3 regions of the Ferdinandcohnia sp. FSL W7-1320 genome follow, and region 2 is predicted to be linked to each of the others. Evidence: riboswitches for the same ligand, from Rfam matches in the RefSeq annotation. Region 2 holds a riboswitch; each other region holds the start of a gene.
The links. A riboswitch is a leader RNA that binds a small molecule or an ion and turns the genes downstream of it on or off. The one in region 2 is predicted to bind cyclic di-GMP.

Region 1 (10,307 bases), 1.4 Mb from region 2:
TATGCCCAGTGGACGTTATCGATGACCGATGGCACAGGTTCTACCACGTTGCAGTCACCAGTTATGGAAGTTGATACATCAATCGGCACTGCTCAATCTCAACTCAATGACAAAATACATATTGAAGCAGAAAAGCCCCAAGCACTTGCGCTAATTGTGAAGAATGGCTCTAAAGGCATCAGAGTTGGCTTGGATGAGGATGTTATTGAAAACACAGTAAAAGAAAACGATGAAGTGTATGTTGTAAGGGTAATGATTAGTAAAACAGAGGAATATGAATAAAAAGCGATCTTATATCGGATCGCTTTTTTTGTTTGATCATTCTGCATGATTTGGACATTCTACGTGCATATTAACTTTATGTGAAAAGTTAGCTGGTAGGAGGAAAATCATGCGGAAACGAATTTTTATTTTTGCGATTTTGCTACTTAGTTCATTATTGCTTGTCAGTTGTAAAGGAGACGACAAGGCGAAAGAACAAGAGAAAAAAGAAGATCCAAAAGCAACCAAAATTCAACAAGCCGACGAACAAATCATGGATCTGGGCTCTTTAGGCTTTACAACAGAAGACCTCGTTAAAAATTGGAACGAAGCTCAAACAGAAATGAAAGATTCCGATAAAATTGAACAATTGAATGTAAGAAATGGAGAATTCAAACACGATGTCAACAACGGAATGATTCTTGAAGGAATCGTAAATGAAACAACAAATGAAGTCGTTCGTTTATCAATCGTGAAAAAAGACGTTGAATCAGACAACCTCAGCACTACGTTAGATAAATATGAAGACACAATTGCTGCATTCTTCTTATTGGTTGCCGTCACAAACACAGAAGAGGCAGTCAAAGAAGAGGATATTGGAAAAGTAACATATAAATTGGGACTCCTTCGTGACAAGGATAAAAAAATCAACGGAACCGCAACGCTGAACAACATTACGTATAAAGCCCAGGAGAATGAAAGAGGGTTAGTAATATCAGCGTTGGAGAAGACGGATTAAATGAAAAAACCTTGGAAGGATTGTTCCTTTCAAGGTTTTTTCAACATTATTCTCCTTTTTCTTTTAACAAAACTGTCTTTAGTTCTTCAACAACAGCATCAAATTCATTGCCTTCAGTTTCAATGCCATGTGATTTTGCTGTTTCGAGAATTTGCTTTCTCCTAGAATCTGGTTTCATTCGTAGTTCTTCGTATTTATTAGAGGAAGGCTTTATTAACTCGGGTTTCTCCCTATACGTTTCTTTAAGTTCTGTTATAAGGGCTTCCTCTGATTTACCTTCAACTTTAATTCCCGCTTCTTTAGCCTTCTCTTGGAGCATTATAGAACGAATTTCGGCTTGAATTTCCTCTGAATCCTTACCTTCAGTTTTAATACCTAAATCCTTTGCTAGATTGTTTGTATAATTATCAAATTGTTCACTCTCCCTAGCTTGGCTACGAAGATCACTCGTGGAATCTGAAGTTGTTGTTTCTTCGGTAGTTTCATTTTCCTGTTCGTTCATACTTGAGTCCTTCACTCTAGTATCATCAGAAGGTACTAAAACCTCGCGTTCTTGTTTGACGTCAATATCTGTATCTTCACTTGCTAATACGGGTATTAATTGTGTGGAGCCTAAACAAAGTACAACGATTATACCAGTTATCACTATTCCTTTTTTCATTGATTTCACACTCTCTCCTCTCATCTGTTATAAATAGTTAAACCAAATCATTCGACATGTTACATCTTCACTATTTCCATTGTTATATACTTTTATTACTCGGAATCTAAATTCAACATTTTTTTGTCACGTTATCAATATTATTCCCTCCTTTGTTTTTTATGTGACCATTTTTCCAGTTGCTAAATTTTATATAGTTTTGAAACTCTCTGAAGTCCTCTTTGCTTAATCCGTCATCAATTGCATTTTTTAAGAGCTTGGTCCACTCTTGATCAAGTGGTTCATTAGAATGAGGAATCGTTCTTTCTTCTCCTAATAAAAATTCAATATTTGTATCGAGTGGCTTTGAAATCTTAGTTAAGAATTGAATAGAAGGATTTTTTTGTACATCTCGTTCAATATAGCTTAAATATGACTTTGAAACTCCAGCGCGTTTTGCAAGCTCTGTAATCGTGAGACTTTTCTGCCTTCGTAATTCTTTAATCCTCGAACCGATCATCTTCCTTCTCCTTCGTTAATTTGAATACTTACACGTTCATTATAAGGAACTTATTGTTCTTAATAAAATAATAAAATAGTAAGGAAATAAGAGATATTACGAGAAAACGAACGATATACGTTCTTTATTAAGAAAAAATGACTGATTTTGGGATTTTTCAAATATAAGACTTATGGGCTATACTCACATTGTAAGTTCGTTACAAAGAACATAAATGAACTTTACTAAGTACAGTTCTGGTTGATCTCCTTATCAATACATAAGGATTCAATATAAAAATTTATAAGAGAAAAAGAGGAGGAAACAAAAATGAGTTTGAAAAAGAAATTAGGTTTAGGGGTAGCATCAGCAGCACTAGGATTATCACTAATCGGGGGAGGAACATTTGCGTACTTCAGCGACACAGAAGTATCACACAATGAATTTACAGCTGGTACATTAGATTTAGCAGTAAACCCATCAGTTGTAATTGATGTTGAAAACATCAAGCCTGGAGATATAATGGTTCGTGAATTCCTATTAGAAAACAATGGTTCTTTAGATATTTCATCAGTTGATTTAGCTACAGCTTATAACGTTGTAGATGCAAAAGGTGATAATGTTGACGACTTTGGTAAACACATTAAGGTGCTATTCCTTGAAAATGCTGATAAAACAGGTGATGGTTGGGTTATCGGAGATTATAATGATGTAATTGCAGAAACTACATTGTATGATCTTCAAAATATGGAACCAGATGCAGTTGAAAACGTACAAGGCTTCTTTACCCACTTATTTGGATTAAACGGTGAAGGTGATGGTTTAGAGAATGGTACTAGTGACCAAATGTATGTTGCATTCGAATTTGTTGACAATGGTGCAGATCAAAACGAATTCCAAGGTGATACTTTAAAACTAGATTGGACATTTACTGCTCATCAAACTGAAGGGGAATTAAAATAATATTTCATAATTGAAAAGGGGAAGGGGATTCTATCTCCTTCCTTGTATACATACTAGTTACAATAATCTTGTGAAAAACGTTATTTATAGGGAGAAAAAAGGGGAAACGAAGATGAGTATGAAGAAAAAATTAGGACTAACTGCCGCAACAGCTATTCTAGGATTAGGACTTATTGGTGGGGGAACATTTGCTTATTTTAGCGACACTGAGGTATCAAATAATTCGTTTGCTGCTGGAACATTAGACTTAGAGCTAAAAAGTACTGATGACAGTGCATATGTTGATTTAAGTGTTGATAATATGAAGCCAGGTGATTGGACAATTAAACAACTTCGCTTATATAGCGAAGGTTCACTCAAAATTAAAGATGTAAAAATGAACGTTGATTACACAGTGTCTGATACAAATGGTGACAATGCTGGGGAAGATTTCGCAGATCATATTCTAGTAAGAATTAGTGAAAATAGACAAAATGGTCCAGTTGTACTTGATTGGACACCACTTTCTGAAATTGAAGATTTAGTTGTTGCTGAAGATTTAAACTCTAAAACAGGTCCATTAAATAATTCGGACAGACAAGTATTAATTTTCAACTATAAGTTCGATGATAATGGTGCGGATCAAAATAAATTCCAAGATGACAAATTAGATTTCCAATTGATTTTCGATGCTAGTCAACAAGATGGGGAACTTAGATAGCTACTAATAGGGGAGGAGAGCCCTCTCCTTCCTGTTTTATATATATTTATGAAAGCATAGCACCTGAGTTGTTTTCATAAATATATATAAATCCAGAATTGCGAATTTGAAGGGGCTGAGATAGCATTGCGAAAAACAAGTAGATTACTAAGAGAAATGAATAAAAGATATAAAAAATACAAAATCATATTTAAGGCTGCCCTTGTATTTTATATTCTAATATTCGCTATGAATTATTTTACTTCAACAACAACGGCATATTTCACTTCTAAATCACAAGGTAATATCTTAATTACTGCAGGTGAATGGTCGCCACCAGATAATAGTAATCTTGTATTCCCTGAGCCAGCTAACGATAATCTAAAAGCATGTCCGGCAGATATGGAAGTTATTTTAAGAAATACTGGAAGCGACATGACGACACAAAGTATTTATGAAATATATTTCACTTCAGAGAATGGAAAGCCTAAAAATCAAGGTGAAAAAATTTATGAAGGTGTTATTCCAATTCTAAAAAGTGGAGAAGAGATTACGTTAACACATAAAACAAGTAATGAAGGATTTTATGAGTTTAAAGCTATTCAAACGAATAAACAGTTTGATGATGCATGGAGCAAAAAGAAGCTCAAAGTAAAATGCATGAACAACAATTCTAATCAAAATGACAATTCTAATGAAACAATCGAAGTTGAAACGGAAGAGCCAGTTATTGAAAAAACTAAGGAAAATAATATAGAACCTGAAAATGAACAACAAAGTAATGAAGTATCCAGTGAGGAACCAACAGAAGTTACAAATGAAGAAGCAACATCTGATGGGATGGTAGGAACAACTGGTGATTCAACTGAAATTGCGAATGATATCATAGATGATAATAAAGAGGAGAAGGATGAATAATGAATAAAAAGAAGGTAATTAAGAAGTGGATTAATCAAATTGTCACGAGCTTGCTCGTACTATTATTAATAGGGGTAGCAGCTTTGGTAGTTTCAAATAAAATCTCAGGTGGGGAACCAACAATTTTTGGTTACCAACTTAAAACTGTATTATCAGGGTCAATGGAACCAGGAATCAAAACAGGATCTATTATCGCAGTAAAAACAGGCGGAGATATGACGCGGTTTAAAGAAGGTGACGTAATCACCTTTATGGAAGAAGATGAAAAACTCATCACTCACAGAATTACTGAAGTCCTAAAAAACGAGAATCAAGTGATGTATAAAACAAAAGGGGATAATAACAATACAGAAGATATTAATCCAGTATTAGCTCAAAATGTAGTAGCCGAATATCGTGGATTAACGATTCCTTATCTTGGATATTTTGCTGATTTTGCAAGTTCAAAAAATGGAACAATCATATTAATGATAGTCCCAGGGGTTTTGATCTTCCTATATTCTATTTTCTCACTTTGGAGAACAATTTCAAAAATTGATATAAGCAATAAAACAAAAGATGCTATCGAAGAAACAAAAACTAATTAAGGATCAATATTCTTTAAATATTGATCCCCTTCTAGGGAAGGAAGGGAGCAAATAATGAAGTTAGGTAAGAGTTTTATTAGAATAATATATTTTATGACAGTGTGTACTCTTCTATTTTTTTTTCTAGCAAATCAAGTTAAAGCATCTCCATCTAACAACAATAAAGAAATAGATATCAATACAACACCTGAAAAAGTATTATTTGATGTTGATAATTTTAAACCGGGAGACTGGGCAACTAGAACATTAATCATAAAAAATAGTGGTACTGAGGATTTTAACTATTTAACTTCAGCAGATCGAAAGTCAGGATCGAAAGAATTGTATGAGGAGTTATTTCTAACTATTTCTGATAAGAATGGAGATATTTTCAAAGGAAAATTGGGGAATTTTAAAAAAATAGATCCTAGACCAATAGTAAGTGGTCAACAAGAGGAACTAATATTTACGGTAGAATTTCCTCCACATTTAGGGAATGAGTACCAGGGTTTAGCAACTGAAGTGGAAATGAAGTTCTATGCAGAAGGTACTTTAGGTGGAGTCCTTCCTGTTGATGGACCTAAATTGCCTGAGACTGGTACTAACACCTTTAATATACTAATTGCTGGTATAATTTTAGCTTTAGGTGGAGGTTTTATATTTTACTACCTGAGAAAACGTTTAAGATCGTGATTGATAGATATTTAATTTAATAGGGAGTATATTCGTTCGTGTATTCTTTATTGAGAATGAATAAAAGCGGATCATAGGATATATCTGAATAAGTTCTCAATATTAACTTAACTTTATTAATGATGATTTGCGAGGTTTCCAATGAAATTTATCCTCATTTTGCTAGCTTTTTTAAATCTCATAGACGCATTTATCACCCATTTCGGAATCCTTGGCGGCCATATATCAGAAGCCAACCCGTTAATGTACACAATATACGAAATCCATCCGGTCTTATTTTTACTTATAAAAGCAATGCTTTCTTTATGTTTGATTTCACTTTATTTTATCATTCGTATCCCAGTGAACCGATTAATTCGTTCTTTATCCTATATAGCCACTGCTTTATATGCATATGTTTTTATCCTCCATGGCTATTGGATTACTCAAATTTTCTAAATGGAGGAGTCTCTATGTATACAAAAACATGTTCAAGATGTTATCGACCATCTTTTAGGAGCAGTAAACAAGGTAAATGGAACTGTCCAATTTGTAATCATAATCTCGCAACATTTCGTGCCCGTGATGCTGGAGAAGCATATCCTTCATCATTACAGAAAAAATACCCAATTCCTCAACAATCTGAATCCCACAGTAATACCACTTTCGATACATACATATAAAATAAAAAATGCTTCAGGCAACCAATGTGCCGAAGCATTTTCTATTTATTATCCATCTTCCATTTGTTGAATTCTAAGAATGATCGAAATTCCTCTTTGGAAACTCCTGATTTCATTGCCTCGCGTACTAGTCTAGTCCATTCTGAATCAAGTTCTACACTTTCAGGTTCTGATTGTTCATGGAGCAATTCGTTGACTGTAACTCCTAATACTGTAGATATTTTTTCAAGAAATTGGATAGAAGGGTTTGATTGGAGATTCCGTTCGATTGAGCTCAAGTATGATTTGGCAACTCCAGCGCGATCTGCTAGTTCAGATAGGGATAATTGTTTTTGCAAACGAAATGTTTTGATACGTTGACCAATCATTCTTTCTCACCTTCCTTCATATACCTATTATAGCATATAACGAAGTAAATGTTTTATAACAAGAACACAAAAAACTGAAAAATAAAAAGGAACCCGATAATTTAGGTTCCCTCGCATCCTTATGTTTCCAATCCGTAGCTTCAAAAGGTTATTGTTATATGTATAGATAAGGTCCGTTATGCTGTTTTACTTTGGAGGAAAGCTTGAATATCCTGGACGCTCATTCCCATCTCCACTGCTTCTAATATAAGGTCGATCCAATCTTGATCCAATTGCTCATCTTTGTTTTGTACTTCATTTAACATTTCGTTTCCTCCCAAAATACAATTAGTATTCCAGGCAGTCCAGCCGTCTTAATTGTTACGTCCAATCTTAGACCTGTGACTTTGCGTCCCTATTTTTCAATAGGTTTGCCTTTGTCTGTTCGAATGTTAGCCGTCTACCTAAAACGATAGTCTCTTATGTATAGAACCTTTGTATTACATTTAGAAGTATAAAACATGAAAATGAAATTTTCTGTAAAAATCTGTCGATGTCAAAATATTTACAAAACACGAAATATAGTTCGTCCGACCAATCGAATTTTAGTAGTTTTACTCTATTTATGTAGAATAAACTCGAATTATAGGGATTTAGACCTATAAAATGTAAACTTAATGAAGTGGTTGGTTAATACATAGTGATATTCTAACCAGGTTTTTTGTAAAATTACCAAAAAATTGTAAGGAATTTGTCGAACGATTTCTTTTAAAATACCCTCAAAAAAATAGTACCTACCCTCGGAAGGTGAGGATAGGTCAATTTTACATCGTGTTTTGACAAAGATAAAACAACCCGCCATTGATAATTTCGACAAGAACTTTCGGTTCGTATTGCTCTTTGAGTGCTTCTTTTTCAATTTCATAGCTTTCAGGTTTTTCTTCGATGCCCTCATAAAAGGAATTTAGCAAGGCTAAATCTTCGTCCCAGCGCTGCCTTGCTTCATCTGCCCAAGAGTGGTCCTGAGTTTCAACATACCCTCGCACATATTGCTGGAGACGGTTAATTCCACTTTGTGGCTTAACAAGCGGTGACATTGTATACGTATGATCAGGTATCTTAGGAGTAAGCGGCAACTTTTCAACTTTTTCTTGGAAATCTTCAACAATGATTCCATTAATAAGCTGTAACCCGAGTGACATCAGCACATCACGCTTGCGGTCACTCTTGTATGAAATTTTTACATTCAACCCAAGCCACGGGAAAAGAGGGGTATTCCCTTGTGCACCGGGCGGTGATTGCTGATACAAGCGTATATAACTTGCGAGCTTTTTCGTCGATTCAAAAATCTGATGTAAACGGGGGGCACCAAAATGAATAAAGTCGCCCTTCACATTGTCAGGCGTTTGATCCCGATCTGTAATTAATGTAAGCTTCATCGGATTTGGAGTTCCGCCTGTTTTTTCAACATATGTCCAATAAAAAGGTCGATTCATTAATTGCTTATCTAAATCAACGGTTAATTGTACGGTCATATATCCGGGATGACGTTCAAGAATTTCACAATGGTTTGAAACAAAATAATTCTCAAGAAAGTTAACTATTTCCTGTTGCTGCATGCTGCTCACCACCATTTTGTTCTTCAAAGCTTATGATAGAAGTTAAATTTTCCATCTTAATTTTCATTTCACCCTCACTCCGCGAACGAAGCATGATATCCTGAATATGGTCTTCGATGTTACCGAGATCCAATCTTGTTAGGATATCATCCAATTGTCCAATCACACGCTCAAACAGATTAATTTTTTCATATAATAGCTTTAAAATATGCTCTTCAACCGTGTTCTTTGTTGCGAAATTATAAATATGAACATCTTTTTCCTGGCCAAGGCGGTGAATACGCCCAATCCGTTGCTCAAGCCTCATTGGATTCCAAGGGAGGTCATAATTAATAATGTGGTTACAGAATTGTAGGTTAATTCCTTCACCACCAGCTTCTGTTGCAATCAAGACCTGGAACTTACCTTTAAACAATTCTCTCATCCAATCTTTTTTCCCGCGTTTAAATCCACCTCTAAATGGAACAGATGAAATTCCATTCTGTTGCAGAAACCATTGTAAATACATTTGGGTTGCACGGTATTCGGTGAAAATGATGACTTTATCATCGATTTGTTTGATTAATTCAACCGCTTTTTCAGCCTTAGAATTTTGTGTAACCTGTTCGACCTTTTTCATGAGGCCCATCACCATATCCTCAGGGACCGCGCTACTTCCGTCTTCATTCTTTTTCTCAAGCATTTTCTTCAACGTAAAATATACAGCCTCTCGACTACTACAAGCCTCTCTTTGTAAGGTTAAGATTGAGAACATACTGGATGCAAAGCCTGAAAAGCTAGACCGATAGGCAGAAATGGCATCATATAGTTCCTGTTCAGTCTCAGAAAATTCAATTGGCACTGTTTCCACCTTGCGTTTTGTCCACTCAATTCCTGTATCGTCACGGCGATTGCGGATCATCACCTTATTCACTAATTCTTTCAAATGCTCATGGTCATCGATTGAACGACTCTTCTTTCCGAAAGATTCCTCAAAATTCTCCTGATTCCCTAAATGCCCAGGCTTCAGCAATGAAACAAGATTAAAAATTTCATCGATCCGGTTTTGAATCGGAGTAGCGGTTAATAGTAAACAAAACTTCTTTTTCAGGTTTTGAACAAATTCATAGTTTTTTGTTTTGTTGTTTTTAAGCTTGTGAGCTTCATCGATAATGATCAAATCATAATCCTGTTCATACACAATTTCACGATGTGGGCTTCTTTTTGCCGTATCGATAGACGAAACAATTACATCATATTGCTCCCACATATAGCTCTTTTTTTGCTGGACCGCTGGAATGTAAAACTTCTGATTTAATTCTGATGCCCATTGTGACACAAGGGATGCTGGAACAAGGATTAATACCTTCTTTACCAGTCCACGAATCATATATTCTTTCAAAATAAGGCCGGCTTCTATTGTTTTTCCAAGTCCAACTTCATCTGCTAAAATGGCTTTTCCGTTCATTTTTTCTACCACTTGCTTTGCAACTTCAAGCTGATGTGGTAGTGGTGTTAGCTGTGGTAAATGCTTAGGTGCCTGAAGTCCTTCGAATTCAGGAATCGACTGGTGTTTTTCTACTTCGTATGCAAGTTTATATAACTCCCAGTTCGCCCAAGGACCGTCATCGTCAATTCGTTGCAGAAAGTCACCTTGCCACGACTGATCAAATTCAAAATCGACATTCATAAAATTACAGTCCTTTCTCAGTTGAGATATATAATATAGAAGAAAGTAAGGT
Region 2 (10,307 bases):
TGTTTGGTATCCTGTTATAAGCATGAATCCAATGATAAGGCCGAAACTTATGGTAAGCCATATTTTTTCATCACGATGCATCTTCATTTTTTTCCCTCCTAGAATCTAGCCATAAATAGGCCGAATAGTAATAGATACGTAGCAAGAATGACTGCTCCAACAACACCAACTGAAATCCAGGTTCCAACTAATCGTTCCGAATTTCCCCCGTTTGTGTTTTTATTTCTGTTAACTTTTGAAGCTCCCATCCAACTCAACCTCCTTATGTTCTTCTTACTTACATCATAATTAGGAATAGTTCTCAATGTTGTGAACTGAATCACACATCAAGTGTAATTTTTAATACACTCATAAAAAAAAGACGAGAAAAAAGGCTATTTCTCGTCCCCTAACTTTTGATTAAAACTCAATAAAACCGCTCTAATTCGGCTTTTTGTGGACTTTTCCTCCCTTGTACCCTTCGAAGAAATCCGAAAATGACAAATTGGTGAACTAACCCCTGCACAAAAAAGCAGCCTCCGAATTTGGAAGCTGCTTAATCAAGTTGATAAACTAAAAATCTCTCATATGTGTTTTTCTCAAACAATTCAGGAATGATGATTTCTTTCTTCATTTGAAAAGGTGTATTGGTTTCTACAAAATAGGTGTACTCGTTTGATCCATAATAAAGAATAATCTCTATGTGTCGTGGATTCTGCTCGTATGAACGTAGGATATTAGACAATGTATGCTTAAAAACCTGTATAGAAAAAGGATTAAAAAAGTAAAAACGATTATCAAGCGAGTTAATTTTATAATCCTGTGCGGCACAATGGTGAATTTCAATTTCACCTTTTTGGTAACCTGACTTTTTAAAATAGCGTACTCGATTTTCCACCGCTTCATGATAGAGACTTTTGTCAATCTCAATCCCAACAACAGATGCCCCAAAATGGTGATGTATATAAAAAAGAAGCCTACCCTTGCCACATCCAAAATCCACTACCCGGTCGGTTTCCTTCAATTGATAATGCAAAAATAGTGCGTCGAGCCCTTCATATGGCGTCGGTTCATAGCGGTGATAATGTACGGAGGGGCTAAATCCCTTTTGGCCTCCACTTGTTTTTACATGTAAAAGTGCATCGTAATACTTATCATCCATTGGTAGTCTCCTTGCCATGATGTGATTAATATGGTATCCCTCTCAATGCAAATGTTAGCTTTTCTGGATTGCGAATGGAAAAGATATGTTTGATTTGATTTTTCTCTTCTTCAAAGCATACCATATTCTCTTGTTGGTTATCTCGTTTAATCAAGTACAAAAGATCTGAATTTATTTGTGAAATTTTGTTTCACAAAAAACCCCGCTACATTAAATGTAACGAGGTTCGTGGCAAGGCTATCCAAAATATTTTGGTAATGTAACGACGACCATTAATAGGAAGATTATAAAAATATAATTCACTGAATATAGAAAGTTCCAGCGAGCCCATTTCATATCATCCTTAACCGTAAATCCTTTGACACTCAATACAATCCAACCAATATTAAGCACTGTCGAGAGTACGACAAATACTAATCCTAGGTCCCCTAAAAAGAAAGGTATCGGCAACAAACAGATCACCCAGAACAGAAAATGCTTCTTCGTTACCTCAAATCCGCGAACGACTGGGAGCATCGCGACTTTAGCCGCTTTATACTCTTCATACTTTCTCATCGCAATCGCATATGTATGAGGCATTTGAAAAACAAATAAGATCAAGAAGAGCATAATTGGAACGATGTGATCGATAGGTGCAACCGCAGCCCACCCCATTAAAGGAGATACGGCGCCAGAAACACTTCCAATCACAGTATTAATCGTAAATCTGCGCTTTGACCACATCGTGTATAACACAACATATGTGAACCAGCCTATAAATGTAAAAAAGATAGCTTCAAATGTTGTGAAATATAGAAAAATGAATCCTAGAGCAGTACAAATGATTCCTAATACCAGAACAAATTTCAATGAAAAATGCCCTGTTACAGTTGGTCGCTTTTTCGTTCGATCCATGACTGTATCAATGTCAACATCATACCAGTTGTTTATGATGAGTGCCCCCGCCATAACGAGCGTACTTCCGATTATTGTATACAGAAACAATCCCAGATTGTCCTGAAAAGATGCGCCCGTAAAGTAAATGGCTAACCAAAATCCTGAAAACACGGGTAGAACATTGGCTATTAAAACCCCTGCCTTAAAAAGTGATTTAAGATCAGCTATGAGGGATGTTTTTTGTATTTGAATTTCTGATTGCATGGATATCCTCTCTCCTACGGTTCTATTAGAAGAACATTATGCTTCAAATATACTATACCATTTTTATCGCTCTTAGGATAAGAAAACCACTTTTTACCTACTTCTATAGTGAATTCCACCCAACTCCCATATCATTCCGCTCCCTACAGTTAAATAGTAAAACTTTCTCATTGCTTCCCTCAAAAAAGTTTTGTAAAATTAGACCATCGCTTTTTGTTTGTTTCCTAAACAAATTAATAAAAAGTTTTCTGATTTGAAAACGCGCTCAGTTTTCTAAATATTTTTTTCAATAAAAGAACAACACTTACGGAAGCAAATGTAAACGATATTACAGCTAAGAGAGATACAGGAGGAAAGAAAAATGGATTGGTTTGTAGACAATTTACCGATTATCTCGGTAATTCTTGGGGTTGCTTTACTTCTTTTTCTAAATATGAAGCTTAAGCTAAATAGTGTGATTGCCCTTTTACTATCAGCAATCCTTGTTGGTTTATTAAATGGAATGAATCTAACAAGTATTGTTTCAACTATTAAGGCCGGCCTTGGCAGTACACTTGGAAGCCTTGCTTTAATAATTGGTTTGGGTGCTGTATTAGGTAAATTAATGGTTGATTGTGGAGCAGCCCAACGTATTGCTTCTACTCTATTAAATAAGTTTGGTGTTAAAAAGGTAGAATGGGCCCTAATTATTATTGGTATGGTATTTGGAATTTCCGTCTTCTATGAGGTCGCCTTTATTATTCTAGCGCCACTTGTTATTAGTATTGCGATGGAGGCAAAAATTCCATTCTTAAAGCTTGGAATTACAATGGTTGCAGCTACTACTCTATCACATAGTTTATTCCCGCCACAGCCTGGTCCGACTGCATTGGTCGATGCTTATGGCGCAGATATGGGTATGGTTTATATAATTGGTATTGTTGTTTTTATTCCGGCAGTTATCGCGGCTGGAATCATTTTACCAAGAATGATGAAAAATTTAGATCGTCCGATTCCAAAATTAATGGAAAAACCAAAAGAGTTCACTGAAGGAGAAATGCCTAGTTTTGGTTTAAGTCTTTTTGTTCCATTAATCCCAGCAATCATGATTATGACTGCAACTATTCTAAATATGTTTATCGAAGAAGGAAGCTTGTTCCATGAAATTATTAACTTCCTAGGTAGTGCAGAAATTAGTTTACTTGTGGCTGTTTTAATCGGTATTTATGTATTTGGTATACGTACAGGTCGAGACATTAACACTGTAATGGACTCTTTCTCAAGCGCTATCAAAGGAATTGCGATGATAATCTTTATTGTAGGTGCAGGTGGTGCCTTCAAACAAGTCATTCTTGATTCTGGTGTTGGTGACTATATTGCTTCGATGATGGAAAATACTACAATTTCACCGTTGATTATGGCTTGGTTTATTACTGCCTTAATTCGTATTGCTACAGGTACAGGTGTTGTATCAGCGATAACTGCTGCTGGTATTGTAGGTCCTCTAATCGATACATTTGATGTTAGCCCAGTATTAATGGTTCTTGCAACAGCGGCTGGTAGTAACACAATCACACACGTTAACGACGCATCATTCTGGTTATTTAAAGAATATTTCGGTCTAAGCATTAAAGATACCTTTAAGACATGGGGTCTATTACTATTCACAACTTCTATTGTAGGTTTGGGTGTTGTCTTGATCCTTGATATGTTTATGTAATACATTCTGCGAGCCCTAACAATTTCGTTAGGGCTCTTGTTACTATTTACCAATCATATTTTTTAAAAAAAGCGAAACCAAACTCTGCTTTCATCGTATATAAGAGAGAAAGTTGATGAGGAGGTATTGCAAAGCGCAATAGATTGGATAATAAGGTATACTATTATAAATAAAATAACTAACTTATGGAGGTATTTCTATCATATGAAAAAGATATTATCAGCATTAGTAGCACTTACTTTGATTTTTTCCCCGCTTGGGAGCTTTGTTTTCCAAGACCAACCAACGGCTGTAGAAGCAAAGGGATACAAATCAGGTAAAAGAGGATTCAATAGTAATATTGGGAACAAAAATAAATCAAACTTCCAGCAACAACAGAAAAAACAAGACAACAATGTTACGAACAAATCTACTACTCCTACCACTCCAAAAGGTGGATTCATGTCTGGTGGATTAATGAAGGGTCTTATGCTTGGTGGACTTGCAGGATTCCTATTCGGAGGTCTTTTAGGTGGAATGGGTATGCTTGGTTCATTTTTAGGATTAATGATTAACGTTCTTGCGATTTACGTTCTGATCTCCATCATTCGAAAAATCTTCGTCATGATTAAAGATAAAAAGAAAAAAGAGACTGATCCATGGCAGCGCTAATACTTTCTGAACAGGAAATTATAAATGCAGTTTGTGTCTATATCGGCTTAAAAAAGCAAGTAAAGCCTGAAGAGGTTGAAGTGGAGCTGATGTATGACGATGATTACGGATTCTCCGCAGAAGTATACGTGAACGATCGAAAGCAGGTTCTCATTATGGCGAACTTAATTGAAGCAATTCGTTTATGGCTAGGCGAATTTCTTAACCGTGACCCATATGCCGGAATCAAACTTGTGTTGGACGACGAAGAAGGTATTATTGCCCATATCAACTAAGAAAAGCGCAGGGCGCCCCAATTCCAGCTAAAAGCATGCACGTCCTGTGCATAACGCTGGAATCCTTGCCATCCTGGCATGGGCGATCAGCACAAGACGAGCGCTGACAGAAGGTGATTTTTACCTTCAGAAGCGATTGGCTTGTGACCTCGTGCCGATGGTGCCTGGAGCTGGACAACGAGTAAAAAGCTCATCCATTTGGATGAGCTTTTTTATTTCGCTATTACGATGCGTTTTTTTCCACTTTCTTTTGCAGCATATAGCGCTTGGTCGGCTGCCTTTTTTAAAGAATCTACGGTCGTTCCATGGTGTGGATATATCCCGACACCCGTACTGATCGAAACAATGATTTTTTCATTCTCCATGATGATTGGGTTTTCATTGTAATACTCATTTAAAGTTGCGTAAATTTCCTTTACACACGTGTCGCTGCTATTTTTAATCAGAATCATGAACTCATCTCCGGCATAACGATACCCCTCAAACTTTTCATTACATACCGTTTTCATTCCGTATGCTAGTACCTGTAAATATAGGTCACCAGCATCGTGCCCAAAGCGATCATTGACCTGTTTTAAATCATCAGAGTCTATCATCATAACTGTTATTTCATCATTCTCATTTTTGATCAGTTGTGCTAAATCCTCATGGAAGGCACGGTGGTTTTTTAAACCTGTTAATTCATCCGTACGAGACATTGTGTAAATTTTTTCATATAATCTTGCTGTTTCAATCGAGTTGATCACTTGCGCTCCGATCATTTGTAGTAGTTCCTCATGCTCTTTCCGATAAGCAAAATCTTTAAAGCTCTGAGTTGAGATGACACCTTTGACCTGGTCATCAATGACAACGGGTACAAAAAGACAGGAGCTTGTGTCCTCGTCCCCCTCACCCATTTTCGTATCATATTCAATGTTCTGGTTTTGATGTTTGAGGTGGACGATTTCCCTTGTTTTGATGACTTTTGATGTGTAGTTTTCGCCAAAGTCTACGGTACTTGGAGGAGCTGGTTCGCCATTATCCATAATAAAGACTAAATGAATATGTTTGTCACCAGGATTATGCAATGCAATATAAAATGCATCAGTAGGCATAACACGTGAAACCATTTCATAAGACTTTTGGAGAAGGACGGATTCATTTAATGTTTTACTGCAGACTTGTGCGAAATCATGTAGGATTCGGTAATGCTTATTCATCCAATGCATGTTTTCCATTTGTTCGTTTATTTCTTGGAGTTGATTTAAAAGGGTACTGGTAATCTCTTGTTCTTCTTTTTCCTGACATGTTTGATTAAGTAAAGTACGAACCTCGTCAGAAATTAGAGTCTTCTCAGAACCAATCATCTCAATTAGTTCGCTTAATTTTTTTAGCAAGTTAAGATTCTGGATTGTTTTCTCCATGTAATCACTTCCAAATTTTTTTAGAGGATGTTCCAAAATTCGTTTGAAATGTTCCAATTCCAAAAATCTAGTAATATAGTAGCAACATATTGTTAATAATTTGGTATAAAAAAAGACTAATCATATACCGATTAATCTACGTTCTTTCGATACGAGCTGTACTCGGTAACTGGCTGGCATGTCCAAAATGAGGATGTTCCAAAACTCAGGTAAAAATGACACATAGAATTTCTGGGTTGGCTTACTTCTACGTTCCTCACGTATAATTACATACGCTCTGGTACAAAAAAGCTACGCCGCCTTGAACTTCTCGGTCCTTTTTATCTTCCATTTTGAACACTAGTGAACTTTAGCCCCTATAGTTTTGCGTCTTCATCTTTCAATGAATTTGCCCTTACTTTATCCAATTAACTCATTAAAGAAAGAGTATTTTAAATAGTACTATAATTATATTTCTATTTTCCTCTTTGGTCAATGAAATCGTTATAATCTTTTGCTAAAAACGGGAAAATTTTCCTATCCCAAATGCCCTATACACTTCTCTTGTTTCAATAAGAAAATAGTCTTCCCTAGTTTTCTGACTTGACAATTATAATTATTATTGTTTTTTTTGCCGATTCGTGTATAATTATGCCGGATTACGTTATGAATCTTATCTCTATTAATAGAAAGAAGGGGGTTGCTATGAACAGTATACCTATAATCCAATTTAAAAATGTCACAAAGCAGTATGACAATGATCCAGCTGTTCTCGACAATGTTAGCTTTGAAATAGAAAGAGGAAAATTTTATACTCTTCTCGGTCCATCTGGGTGTGGAAAAACCACGATACTTCGGTTAATCGCAGGATTTATTGAACCATCAAGTGGTGAGGTTTATTTTAATGGTAAAAAAGTAAATACGACACCTGCAAATAAACGTCAAGTAAATACAGTGTTTCAGGATTACGCCCTGTTTCCACATCTTAATGTATTTGAAAATATTGCTTTTGGGTTACGTATAAAGAAATTGAAGCAATCTGAAATAGATAAAAAGGTAAAAGAAGCTTTAAGCTTTGTTAATCTTGCAGGCTATGAAAATCGTGAAATTCAAGAAATGTCAGGTGGTCAGAGACAGCGTGTTGCGATTGCACGTGCAATTGTTAATGAACCCGAGATTATCTTATTGGATGAACCATTATCCGCTCTCGATTTGAAGCTTCGTACCGAAATGCAATACGAGCTTCGCGACCTTCAGAAGCGGCTTGGTATTACTTTTATCTTCGTTACCCATGACCAAGAAGAAGCTCTTGCCATGTCTGATGAGATATTTGTACTTAATGAAGGAAAAATTCAACAAAGTGGTACCCCTATTGATATATACGATGAACCAATCAATCGTTTTGTTGCTGATTTTATCGGTGAATCTAATATCGTAAAAGGAAAAATGCATCGAGACTTTCTCGTAGAATTCGTCGGAAAGACATTTGAATGCGTTGACCAAGGTTTTTCAGACAATGAATTAGTCGAAATTGTCATCCGTCCAGAAGATTTAGAAATTACTTCTGTTGAAAAAGGAAAACTACAAGTTGTAGTGGATTCCCAGTTATTTAGAGGAGTACATTATGAAATTTGCGGTTTGGATAAGGATGGAAATGAGTGGCTTGTTCATTCAACTAAGAAGGCTAAAGTTGGCGAAGAAATTGGACTTCATTTTGACCCAGAGGCAATACACGTTATGCGTCTTGGTGAAACAGAAGAAGAATATGATCGTCGTTTAGAGGCATACGTGGACGGGGAAAGCCATGGAAAATAAGGTAACACGTAATCTTGTTTTTATCCCTTATGCATTATGGATTCTCATATTTGTTATCGCTCCAGTTACACTTGTTCTCTATTATTCTTTTTTTGATATAGAGGGAAATTTATCTTTAGTAAACTATAAAACATTCTTCACACCCGTTTACTTAAAAATGACGCTGAGCTCTTTTTGGTATGCGTTTTTAATTACAGCTGTAACTCTATTAGTTGCATATCCGACAGCGTATTTAATTACAAGAACAAAACATAAACATCTGTGGTTATTATTAATCATTGCTCCATCCTGGATTAATTTACTATTAAAAGCCTATGCTTTTATTGGAATTTTCGGAACTTATGGCACAGCGAATGCGATTCTTGAAGTGTTTGGTATTGGCTCTAAACAATTATTATTTACGGATTTTAGCTTTGTGTTTGTATCTGTATATATTTTTATTCCGTTTATGATTTTACCAATCTTCAACTCGTTAAATGAATTAAACCCTAGTCTGCTAGATGCTTCTCGCGACCTTGGGGCATCTAAATGGACTACGTTTCGTCGTGTGATTTTTCCACTTACGATTCAAGGGGTAAAATCTGGCTGTCAGGTTGTATTTATTCCTGCTTTATCATTATTCATGCTGACACGACTAATTGCAGGAAACAAAGTGATTACACTTGGTACTGCTATTGAACAGCAGTTTCTTGTCACTCAGGATTGGGGCATGGGTTCAACAATAGCTGTCTTCCTGATTATTTTTATGGTAGTAATTATGGTCGCAACTGGAAACCGCAAGAAACGAGGTGCTAAAAATGAGAGATAAACTGGCTATTTCTTCTAAGGCGTATCTATTTATTATTTTCTTCATTTTATATGCACCGATTTTCTATCTCGTGTATTACTCATTCAATAGTGGTGGCACGATGAGCAATTTTGAGGGCTTTACCTTGGATTGGTATAAAGAGCTATTCGGGGATACTAGACTGCTAATCATCGTGTTAAATACATTTGTGATTGCCTTGCTTTCTGCTCTTGTATCGACCATTATTGGCGTGCTTGGAGCCATTTGGATTCATTCGATTAAACAAAGACAAACTCAAAATACTTTACTATCGTTAAATAACGTCTTGATTGTAAGTCCTGATGTCATTATCGGTGCTTCCTTTTTAATTTTATTAACAATGGCTGGAATTAAATTAGGATTTTATTCTGTGTTACTTTCACATATTGCCTTCAGTATTCCAATCGTTGTACTTATGGTACTGCCAAAACTAAAAGAGATGAGTCCTTCTTTAATTGATGCAGCGAGAGATCTCGGAGCAAGCCAATGGCAGGTTCTAACAAAGGTGATTATTCCTTACATCACACCAGGAATTTTTGCTGGATTTTTCATGGCCCTTACGTATTCCTTCGATGATTTCGCTGTTACATTTTTCGTAACAGGAAATGGTTTCTCAACGCTATCTGTTGAAATCTATTCTCTTGCACGACGAGGAATCTCGTTAAATATTAATGCATTGTCAACTCTTCTCTTTATCTTTACAATGCTTCTTGTTGTTGGATATTACTTTATTGCACAACGAGGAAACACACGTGGATTGGGGGTTCGGAAATGACGAAGCTCATCCGTGCTTTTATATCAATTGCACTTGTATCTGGTGGGTTACTCTACCTTATCCACCATTTAAATTCATCACAGGGTCTCGCTGGTGGGAACACGTTGACGATTTATAACTGGGGCGACTATATAGACGAAGAACTGATCGATCGTTTTGAAGAAGAAACTGGAATCAAGGTTATTTATGAAACCTTCGACTCTAATGAAGCAATGATGACAAAAATCGAACAAGGTGGAACCACCTACGATATCGCGGTGCCATCTGAATATATGATTGATAAAATGCGCCAAGAGGACTTACTCATCCCTCTTGACCATTCAAAACTACCAAATTTAAAAAACATTGATGAACGGTTCATGGATCTTCCTTTTGATCCGGGGAATCAGTACTCAGTCCCATATTTCTGGGGAACGGTCGGCATTGTCTATAACTCTACCATGCTTGATGGTAAAGAATTTACAAGCTGGAATGATCTCTGGGACCCTTCCCTAAAAAATGAAATCATCTTGGTTGATGGTGCCAGAGAAATCATTGGAATGGGGCTTAACTCTCTTGGTTATTCATTGAATGATACTAATCTTGACCACTTAATTGAAGCAA
Region 3 (10,307 bases), 4.6 Mb from region 2:
ACGAAGACTTTGATCAAGGATACCGTGGGACCAGACGAGATTAAGATGGAAACACCTCTGCCGATCTTTTCAGATAATGTTTTGGTGTATCCAATTCGAGGTGTTGTGGAGCCACATGCCACAGTCGTTGTTGAAATTTCCGATGGTGTCAATGCGATTACCAAAAAGATTGAAACGGATGGCGAAGGCAGATTTGAGGAAATCTTTGACCTAAGTACGCTCAGGGATGGCAAACTCAAGGCTACTTTCCGTGCGACAGATAACGCAGGGAATGTTGGTGAAGCGCAAACATTTACGCTAGAAAAAGATACAGCAGCACCGGCCGGTGTAGTGACGAATAAGCCTGTATATGTCAACAGCGGGAACATGTCCAATTTTACAATTACGGGCTCAAGCGTTGAAGAAGGCGCAACTGTTGAGATGGTAGTGAGCGATGGGACGACAACGGTGAGGCAGACTGCTCAGGTTGTAAACGGGGCTTTCCGGGCCAGTTTTAACCTTTCGGGGCTGAAGGACGGGCCATTAACCTTTGAAGCACGACAAACTGACCGTGCTGGAAATAGAAGCATCGTTGAAGCGACAACAATTGTGAAGGATACGGTGGTTGAAAATGCAATCGCAACGAAAAATGGCTTCCGTTATGAAAACCTGCAGTACATTTATACCGTCATTGGAACCGCTGAGGCAAATGCAAAGGTGGAGGTTTCCCTCTTTGATGCCAATAAGAAGGTGCTGGTAACGCGAATTGCGAATGCAGACAAAAATGGATTTTATTCCTTAGATATATTTGTCGACAATGTCTCTAAGGTTGCTTCGGCATCTGTTATCCAAACCGATGTCGCTGGAAATAAGAGTGAGGTGACGAATGTTTCGTTAAGTTCATACACAGTTACGCAGGGCGATTCCTTGTATGCCGTGGCAAAGCGCTATAATACAACCGTTGATGCATTGATGTCGCTAAACAATTTGACGAGTAGTACGATACAGCCGAATCAGACATTGCGCCTGCCGATTACGGCGAGTGAAGTTGTCAATCTTGGGTACATGTATTTTGGTAATACGAAGCAGTATGTGAGTACGGTAAATTCCACAGGACATGCGGTAAACATTGTGTCGCCAAGTTATTTTGATATTAACGCGGATGGAACGCTGAAACTTACTTACCAGGTAGATCCGAATTTTGTCGAGACAATGCACCGCCAAGGAATTCGTGTTGTTCCGTTTTTAAGTAATCACTGGAATCGTGATGTCGGTCGTGCCATGCTTGCAAACAAGGAGCTTGCGGCTCAGCAAATTGCCGATGCGATCGCGCGCTACAACTTGGATGGTGTCAATGTAGATATTGAAAATGTGACGGATGCTGACCGTGCAAATTATACGGAATTTGTAAGATTGCTACGTGAAAAAATCCCACCGACAAAGGAAGTTTCAGTTGCGGTGGCAGCGAATCCAAATGGCTGGACAGCAGGCTGGCATGGGTCATATGACTACACAAGTCTTGCGAAGTATGCCGATTATCTCATGATTATGGCGTACGATGAGAGCTATCAGGGAGGAGATCCTGGGTCAGTCGCAAGTTATTCGTGGGTTGAAAAGTCAATCCAGTATGCGCTCGCGCAAAATGTAGCGCCAGATAAAATTGTCCTTGGCATTGCGCATTTTGGACGCTATTGGATTGAGGGTCAAAGCTATGGCGGTTACGGAATTTCGAACACGCAGGTCCAGACGATGATTGATCGCTATAATGGGACCGTTGTATTTGACGAAGTGAGTAAAACGCCAAAAGCGATTATCACGATTAAAAAAGGCGATCCTGTGACAGTAATAAACGGCACGACACTTTCTCCGGGCACTTATACGATATGGTTTGAAAATGAAGAGTCCATTAGTAAGAAGCTTGAGCTTGTCGGCAAATATAATATTCGCGGTGTCGGCAACTGGAGTCTCGGCCAGGAAAATAAAAATGTCTGGAACAGTTACACGACGACATTGCCAAACACCGTTCCTGTCGTGTCACCAGTGTATACGGGGCCAACTCAAAACTATAAAACATATACCGTATCGGCAGGCGATACACTCTGGGGAATCGCTAATCGAAACGATACAACCGTAAGCGAATTGCGGGAAGCGAATGGCCTAACGACAGATTTACTGTATGTGGTCAAGTCTTACGGATTCCAACGGACGAGGCTAGTGTGGTTACACCACCTGCTACGCCTGAAACTGGCACTACTGCACCGGTGTATACGGTGAATTATACAGTAGTAGCGGGCGATACGCTGTCAGGAATTGCTGTTAAAAATGGCACAACCGTGACCGCCATTAAAAATGCCAACAACTTAACATCGGACATGATCTACATTGGGCAAGTATTAAAAGTCCCAACAAACGTTGTGGTTCACACTGTGGCATCCGGCGAAACCTTGTATGGTATCGCCAAGCGATATAACACGACCGTTGCAAACATTAAGACAACCAATAACTTAACAAGCGACATACTCAGTATCGGACAAACGTTGAAGATCCAGGTTTAGATTGAAGACCCGAATGCCTTTTGTGGCATTCGGTTTTTTGGTAGTGGGAGCGAATTTGGGCTAGTGGCAGTAAAATTTGATTAGTGGCAGTATTTTTGGGCTAGTGGCAGTATTTTGAGATTAGTGGTAGTAAATCTGGAATAGCGGCAGTATTCCGGCTAGTGACAGTAAATTTCAAACAGTGACAGTATTTCTGGGATAGTGATAGTATTTTGAGATTAGTGACAGTAAATCCCCGGTGCATTTACCTCGCAAAATTTGAGGCGAAGCGCTATCGTCCATAAATTCTGTTTATCAGCCATAATTTTCGATTATCGGCCGAAAAAATCATTTATTGGCCATAAAATTTAATTATTAGCCGTAAATCTTTGTTCCAGTTATTAGATTGTCTTTATTTTAATGGTTGTGTTGAAGTTGATATTATAAAATTAGAACCTCCAAATATTTGGAGGTTCTATTCCGTAAAACACCCTATAGTTACGCATTTTATTCTCCTCCTTATATGTAAATCGACAATGCATTTACCTCGCAAAATTTGAGGCAAGCGCTATCGTCCATAAATTCTGTTTATCAGCCATATTTTTCGATTATCGGCCGAAAACGTCATTTATTGGCCATAAAATTTAAATATTAGCCGTAAATCTTTGTTCAAGTTATTAGATTGTCTTTATTTTAATAAAAACAATCATCTACCTTTGCCGATAGCAAGTATAATAATGCTGATTTTCACAGGTAAGATAAGAAATATTAACAATAGAATGAATTTATCGCCAATTGGCCACAACACCCACTGATATATCCAGAAGATGTGATATGATAGTGTCATAGGATAACAGAGAAGGGTGAATGAATTTCATGAAGGTAGCGGGACGGAATGACCAGTGCACGTGCGGGAGTGGAAAAAAGTATAAAAGATGCTGCGGACGGTCTACGGTTGTTTCCATTGATCAAGTCGTTGAAAATGAACTGAACGATGTCCAACATGATATGTTCCAGTACGCCATCCATTTGTATGAAGAGTTTTTTGATGACGTTCTGGATCAGTATAGTGATATTTTTGATGAGCTTCCAGATGATGTCTATGATTTATTTTCATTCTTTTCGCGCGTTTGGATCATTAGTTCGATTCCGACTGATGGAAAAACGATTTTGGAAGAGTATGTTGATATTTACGGTCCAAAATATAGCCGCCCACGAACACGCGACCTTTTACAGAGATGGAAGGCTGCAAGACCGTCTGCATATACCGTGACAGAGCTTGATGAGCAAAGAACGTATATGAAGGTTCAGGATATTTTTACGGGTGAGCAGCATCAAGTGCGAATTTATGAGATGGAAACAGATGTGGAGGCAGGCTATTTTGTGTTCGGAACGTTGTTGCCTGCAGGTGCGAATTCAATCTTTTTCCCGACATTTCTTGAATTGCCAACGGAATATGCGGGCGATATGCGAAACATGATTCTTGAACTCTTTGAAAAAAGCAGTGAGACCAGTCCAGTTGAGTTTATGTCCAATGAATTTATCGATGTATTCATGGTTTTTATGTTCGGAAAGGCGAAAGTAACGGCGGATGATTACCACTGGCAGACCTCCAAACAGCGAGAGGTCGCCGAAATGTTTCAGATTCGGATGAAAGAGTACGATTATGACGAGGAAATCGTAGGAATTGGTCTTTCACTATGGCATAAATACTGCGAACGCAAAAACCCAAGGATTATTAAAACAGGCATTTATGAGGCAGCTTTGGTCTATATGCTTGAAATGATCTATCCGTATGAAGGTCTTTCTACGCATGAGGAACTTGCGGAAGAATTTGATGTGTCGCCAAGCAGCATCTCGACAAAATTTAGAGAACTCGAAAAAGTCCTTCAGGAAGAGCTTGAGAAATACGATGAAATGATCAATGGCCCTGATCTAGATGATGAATTTTTATTCGATTAAAACCGTGACAATCCATTTGATGGGTTGTTTTTTTGGGGTTAAAAGAAGTGTGCATCCGACCTTAGTACCATTTTTACAGAAAATAAAGGAATTTGTCGATTTCTGTGTAATCTGTAGAATGTAGCTACTAAAGGGAGGGTTTGAAATGAGGAATTTTGTCAAAGTTTTGGGAATCGTGCTTGTGTTGTTAATGCTTGTACTACCTGGAAATACTGCATTTGCTCATGGGGATGATTGCGGATGTGGCGACTATTTGCAAGGAGCAGAGCGTAACAAGGCGGTTGCGAGCATATTGAAATCGAATGAATTTAAAGTGGTGAAAGCAGATAAAAAGAGTAACGGATACCAGTTTGTCGGGGCTAATCAGATTATGGCAATAAAAATGCCTAACTCTGAGGGGAAAGTCTACACAATGGTCGCTGTTCCGTTTGTTCACGAAAATGGCGAAGTGTTATTATCAGTTTTTGCGGATGGAGTTCATATGGGTGACGGACCTCCTCCAATACAATAAGTAAGTTTTGATCCCTGACAAATCGTTAGGGTTTTTTTGTTAAAATTTTGTCACAATTTTCCTTTGCAAAGTTTGCTGAATAGTGTAAAATGGATTTTAATTGGAAAATGAAAATGGTAGGTAAAAAGTATGAGTTCTGAACAACTTTTAAAAATAATGGTAGACATTCAGAAAAAAGTAGAAGAAACATCTTCTATCACAACTGAAGAGGTTATGCAGGATCTAATTGGTAAATTAAAAGATTGCCAGTCTGCATAATTCGATATGAACTTTAAGGATGAAGTCAGAGGATGAACTCTGGCTTTTTTTGTTTCAAGATAAAACCTTTCGTAATCTCCTAAAATATGAGAATATGTAATTGTTTAGTAACTTTATTGCTTAGAAGTCCACTACTTATATTAGTAAGACAATGGTAAAAGAGTTTACAATTTAAGGAGTATAACCCTTGGCTGAATAAAGTTATGCCTCCGGCGGATGCCACGATTTTTCAGTGGACTTTTTTCGAGAAAGCTCGAAAAAAATCGGGCGCAAATACGCCAAGGCGCATTTGATTCAATAATTTAGGAGGAACTCAGATGACAAAGGTTCGTTTTGGTGTTTTATCAACCGCGAAAATTGCGAGAAATACAGTGATTCCAGCGATGGAGCGTGCACATAATGCAGAGGTTGTGGCTGTTGCGAGTGAAAGCGGGAAGGCGAAAGACTTTGCTGTTGACCTTGGCATTCCAAAGCATTATGAATCATACACCGATTTATTGAATGACCCTGAAATTGATGCGGTGTACATTCCGCTTCCAAATCAACTACATAAACAATGGGCGATTGAAGCTGCGAAGCACGGAAAACATGTGCTTTGTGAAAAGCCAGCAGCATTGACCTCACAAGACGTGGAAGAGATGGCGGCAGCTTTTAAAGAAAACAATGTGATTTTCATGGAAGCGTTCATGTATCAGTTCCATCCACAGCATAACCGTGTGAAAGAAATGATCGCAACAGGCGAAATTGGTGATGTGAAGTTAATTCGCTCAACATTCTCCTTCCTCCATGATTTGAATTCTGGAAGCATTAAGATGCAAAAGGATCTTGGTGGCGGCGTGTTATATGATGTGGGTTGCTATTGCATCCATGCAAGTCGTTTGATTACGGGTGAAGAGCCAGTTGAAGTGAAGGCAGCTGCAAACATTCACCCGGCACATGACGTCGACATTACGGCAGCAGGTACGCTGAAGTTTGAAAGTGGCGTAATTGCGAACTTTGATGTTAGCTTTGAGCAATCATTTAAGGAGCAGTATGAAGTGGTCGGCACGAAAGGTTCGATCGTAGTGAAGCATGCATTCCGTCCTGACAATGAAGGTGGAAACGGTGTGCTTGTGGTGAACAACGAAGGAGGCCAACGTGAAGAAACGGTACAAGGTGACCAGTATAAGCTTCAGGTGGAGCATTTTGCAGAAAGTGTTCTTTCTAATAAACAACCGATGTACAACCTCGATGAAACGTTGAAAAATATGCGCGTGATCGAGCAGGCACTTGCTTCCGCTCGTAACTAAAAAGTCAGCCCCCGGGCTGGCTTTTTTCGTTTCTTCCTTTTTTATCTCCCCTTACTCAAATCTATCAAAATTTCTCTCCCAAACATGTATATCTATCAAAAATCCGGCAATACTAGATTACTAGAAGATGGGACACAGGGACAGGTCCCTTGTCCCAGAAAAATGGAGGGATTCGATGATGATGAAGGTGAATGTGGAGTTACCTGAGGTTCTACCGGCGAATAAGGAAGATTTTATGAAATTGTTGCTAGAATTAGTAGTGAAAAAGTAATGGGAATTATGATGTGGTCTATTGTTGAAGAGTAGAAAAACTTATATACTAATAGAAGAAAACGTATATCAGAATAGGGCAAACTCTCCGAAAGGATTGGACGCAAAGCCTAGGGTCTACCGTACACTGTACCATGATCGCCTGGCTGCCAATAATGTACGCTTGTTGGGCCATTCTTTTAGTGATTGGTCTTATTTTTTTGCCTGAATTTCTACTATTCTACGAGGAAGAGGTACCATAGATGAAAAGTATTCGAACAAGGTTATTTGTTAGTTTTTTTGCCATTATCATCCTTTGTATAGGCTTAGCGACCTATAATTACATAGCGGTGTCCAATATGAATCAGAAAACGGACGATGTTGTGTCGGAGGAACTCTCAGTTTTACTAGAATATGATAGTTTGAAATACAATATTGCCCAGAGTATTGCGCTTGCGAGGGCGTATGTACTGTATGGGGATGATACCTATAGAAATGAGTATGATGTTTACTCGGTAGAATTTGATTTAACGGATCGAAAATTAAATGCAATGAAGGTAAAAGAGGTTGAAGAGCTTATAAGGGAAATGAAAAATTGGCGTGAATTGATGAAGGAAAAAGTTTTTGCCCCTTATGATAGCGGGGATACTGAGCTTGCGATGCATAATTTGAAGACGTATATCCAACCGAAGTCAAATGAATTGATGGAACAAGTTAAAAAGCTCACGGATGATCGAGAAAGACAGATTGTCTCAACGGGTACGGACGTTGTGAAATATGGTCAATCAGTGAACTTCGTAGGACTTCTGGTCACAGCTGCTGTGATTATTTTAGGAATTGTGATTTCGATTTATACCTCTGTGGTGATTGCTAGACCGGTAAAAAGTGTCGCAAGTCGAATGAAGGCGATTTCCAATGGCAATCTTCAATCGGAACCAATTAAAACGAAGCTCAAAGATGAAATTGGTCAGCTTGTTTTGGCGGTTAATGAGATGAATGAAAATTTAAAAGGCATGTTTAAGAAAATGGTTGTCGTCTCCGACAGTGTCACTGGTCAAAGTGAAGAATTGACCCAGTATGCGGATGAGGTTATGGCGGGCAGTCAGCAGATAGCAGTCACAATGGAGGAACTTTCACGCGGTGCAGAAGACCAGGCGACGTCTGCTACCACATTAATTGAAAAAATGTCCACGTTCTCGGACGAAATCATGCATGTAGCGGTTAAGGGCGATAGTATTAAGGAACAATCACAAGGCATGCTTGCCATGACAAACGACGGCAGTTCATATATGGAAACATCGATTCAACAAATGTCGAGCATCTATGAAAAAATGAAACAGTCACACGCGCTTGTTGTTGGTCTGGACCATAAAACAAACGAGATTACGAAGCTTGTTAAAGTTATTCAGGAGATCGCGGGGCAAACGAATCTTTTAGCATTAAACGCAGCAATCGAGGCAGCCCGCGCAGGAGAACACGGAAGAGGATTTGCGGTTGTTGCCGATGAGGTTCGAAAGCTTGCAGAACAGGTTGGTAAATCGGTCGCAGAGATCACAGAGATTGTAAAAGGTATCCAAACAGAATCAAAGCAGGTCGTTCAATCCTTAGATGACGGCTATCAATCCGTTGAAGAAGGCACCAACCAAATTCAAACGACCGGAAAAACCTTTAATGAATTGAAACGAACAATTGAAGAAATCGGTACACAAATAGAAGCAATGTCAAGCTCGTTATACGGGGTACTTGACGATACAAGAGAGATTAGCGGTGCCATCGAAGGAATTGCGGCTGTCGCTGAAGAATCAGCTGCTGGCGTTGAACAAGTATCCGCAACCGCCCAGCAATCCAGTAGCTCCATGGAAGAAGTCGCCAAAAGCGCCAAACAACTCGAAGAAAACGCCGGCGAACTAAACGAACTCATCCAAGCCTGGGACAAATAGTGCTGGGGGAAGGACCCTTAGGGCAATTTCATGTGCCAGGGTTCCAGCCGCCGCTGTAACCTCCACTTTGGGTCCCAGCTGAACCTTGGGACACAGGGACAGGTTCCTTGTCCCAGAAGGCTGATGGACTCCTCCACCAGCGAAATGGTATATTATAGAAAAAAGGGAAGAGAGGAACTTCAGTAGTGGTAAATATCGGTGACATTCTTTTTCAATTATTTGCACTTCTCGTTCCAATTAGCATAATAGTGGTACTCGTTTATGTGGTACGGTTCTCAAAGCGGGTTAAACGAATGGAAGCGAAGCTAGATGAAATATCGAAAAAAGTAGAGTAGGACTTGGGAGAGAATCCCAAGTCTTTTTTTCTGAGAGTGTTGGTGACCAGTTTTTATCTCAGAAAAAGGATGCCTGTGTTGGCATCCTTTATTTTTTAACACTTACTTTTACATTACGAAACATGAATTTGGTTTTTTCTTGTTTGTTCGTGAGTACCATCGCGTCAATCTGGGAGGTGGTATCCTGAAGCTCGACCTCAAGCTGAACCGTCCGCCACGGATCATGCAAGCCAATCACCGGCGATACCGTCTCAGCTAAAAAAGTTCCTCTTGCATCAGTCTCATCCACAAGTAAGTAAACGGCGGCCTCTCCCTTCACCTGCACCTCAAATATAATTGTTTCTCCACCTTTTACCCCTCTAGGTGAAAAAACAAATCCTTCGTTTTCCTCAGCGCCCTTCGTTTTTACCTCAAAAGTACCTTCCTCGACCTGTACGACCGTAGCGCTCACACCAAAAAAAGGTGACTTCTTCTCCGCAGCAGAAGCAGGCGATACCGAAAGAAATAATAATGCTATACAAAGTAAAAATTTGAATTTCATCATTAGGACCCTCCTTTGAAACAATGAGTCTGTTCCATTAGTATGTGGAAAAAGGAGGAAAACATGTAAGGCATAAAAAAACAACCGGTATTATAACCGGTTGTTTACAACTTCTAATTCCAAGATGTGGTGGGACAAGGGACCTGTCCCTGTGTCCCACTGAACCCCTTGGCATATCTACCTATTCAATTTCTAAGTGTTTTTTCAAGCGGGAAGAGACTGCTTGGCGCTCGTCTTCAGAGACGATCCAGTACCATGCGTCTAGGGTTTTGCCGACACCATCGATGCTGAATTGTTCAACGTTTTGACGTGCATCCTTGTAGTTCGCCTGAATAGTTTTCATTTCATCGAAGGAAATATCGGTCTTGACGTTATTGCCAAGTGCTCCGAGAATATCATCAATTTTTGTAACGGAGGAGAAGCTGGCTCCTTTGTTGATAATCCCTTGGATGACCTGCTTTTGGCGATCTTGTCGTCCGAAGTCACCACGAGGATCGTCATAGCGCATTCTTGAATATTTAAGGGCTTCTTCCCCATTTAGAGTTTGTGTTCCTTCTGAGAATGAAGCACCCTCATAAGAGAACGCGAATGAGCTGTTCACCTGGATTCCGCCAAGCGCGTCAACGATTTGCTGTAATCCTTCCATATTTACCTTTACATAGTAGTCAATCGGTACATCTAGGAAGTTCTCGACGGAATCAATTGTCAT

Region 1: it holds a riboswitch for cyclic di-GMP, as region 2 does, so the genes downstream of both, NST91_RS09255 (DNA-binding anti-repressor SinI) here and NST91_RS02095 (sensor domain-containing diguanylate cyclase) in region 2, are expected to answer to the same signal.
Region 3: it holds a riboswitch for cyclic di-GMP, as region 2 does, so the genes downstream of both, NST91_RS24080 (methyl-accepting chemotaxis protein) here and NST91_RS02095 (sensor domain-containing diguanylate cyclase) in region 2, are expected to answer to the same signal.

What each region holds. Positions count from the first base shown of each region.
Region 1 covers NZ_JBBPAM010000001.1:1,831,653-1,841,959, forward strand. The annotation lists gene NST91_RS09195 (YgaN family protein) at 1-282, shown strand, start outside; gene NST91_RS09200 (ligand-gated ion channel) at 392-1,000, shown strand; gene NST91_RS09205 (hypothetical protein) at 1,047-1,670, opposite strand; gene NST91_RS09210 (helix-turn-helix domain-containing protein) at 1,774-2,160, opposite strand; gene NST91_RS09215 (TasA family protein) at 2,470-3,102, shown strand; gene NST91_RS09220 (TasA family protein) at 3,215-3,802, shown strand; gene tapA (amyloid fiber anchoring/assembly protein TapA) at 3,929-4,699, shown strand; gene sipW (signal peptidase I SipW) at 4,699-5,286, shown strand; gene NST91_RS09235 (TasA family protein) at 5,341-5,958, shown strand; gene NST91_RS09240 (DUF5658 family protein) at 6,100-6,396, shown strand; gene NST91_RS09245 (hypothetical protein) at 6,411-6,620, shown strand; gene NST91_RS09250 (helix-turn-helix domain-containing protein) at 6,662-6,988, opposite strand; gene NST91_RS09255 (DNA-binding anti-repressor SinI) at 7,165-7,293, opposite strand; cyclic di-GMP riboswitch class I at 7,324-7,413, opposite strand; gene NST91_RS09260 (YqhG family protein) at 7,792-8,586, opposite strand; gene NST91_RS09265 (DEAD/DEAH box helicase) at 8,564-10,255, opposite strand.
Region 2 covers NZ_JBBPAM010000001.1:416,965-427,271, reverse strand. The annotation lists gene NST91_RS02130 (cytochrome c oxidase subunit II) at 1-87, opposite strand, end outside; gene NST91_RS02125 (hypothetical protein) at 99-248, opposite strand; gene NST91_RS02120 (methyltransferase domain-containing protein) at 536-1,141, opposite strand; gene cyoE (heme o synthase) at 1,379-2,281, opposite strand; gene NST91_RS02110 (gluconate:H+ symporter) at 2,643-3,980, shown strand; gene NST91_RS02105 (hypothetical protein) at 4,185-4,631, shown strand; gene NST91_RS02100 (DUF2653 family protein) at 4,619-4,906, shown strand; gene NST91_RS02095 (sensor domain-containing diguanylate cyclase) at 5,119-6,309, opposite strand; cyclic di-GMP riboswitch class I at 6,649-6,712, opposite strand; gene NST91_RS02090 (ABC transporter ATP-binding protein) at 6,994-8,103, shown strand; gene NST91_RS02085 (ABC transporter permease) at 8,093-8,911, shown strand; gene NST91_RS02080 (ABC transporter permease subunit) at 8,901-9,704, shown strand; gene NST91_RS02075 (ABC transporter substrate-binding protein) at 9,701-10,307, shown strand, end outside.
Region 3 covers NZ_JBBPAM010000001.1:5,021,829-5,032,135, reverse strand. The annotation lists gene NST91_RS24110 (LysM peptidoglycan-binding domain-containing protein) at 1-2,253, shown strand, start outside; gene NST91_RS24105 (LysM peptidoglycan-binding domain-containing protein) at 2,250-2,534, shown strand; gene NST91_RS24100 (YecA family protein) at 3,381-4,475, shown strand; gene NST91_RS24095 (hypothetical protein) at 4,621-4,986, shown strand; gene NST91_RS24090 (YwzD family small protein) at 5,116-5,244, shown strand; gene NST91_RS24085 (Gfo/Idh/MocA family protein) at 5,562-6,533, shown strand; cyclic di-GMP riboswitch class I at 6,872-6,957, shown strand; gene NST91_RS24080 (methyl-accepting chemotaxis protein) at 7,046-8,722, shown strand; gene NST91_RS24075 (hypothetical protein) at 8,908-9,057, shown strand; gene NST91_RS24070 (hypothetical protein) at 9,146-9,601, opposite strand; gene tagU (polyisoprenyl-teichoic acid--peptidoglycan teichoic acid transferase TagU) at 9,780-10,307, opposite strand, start outside.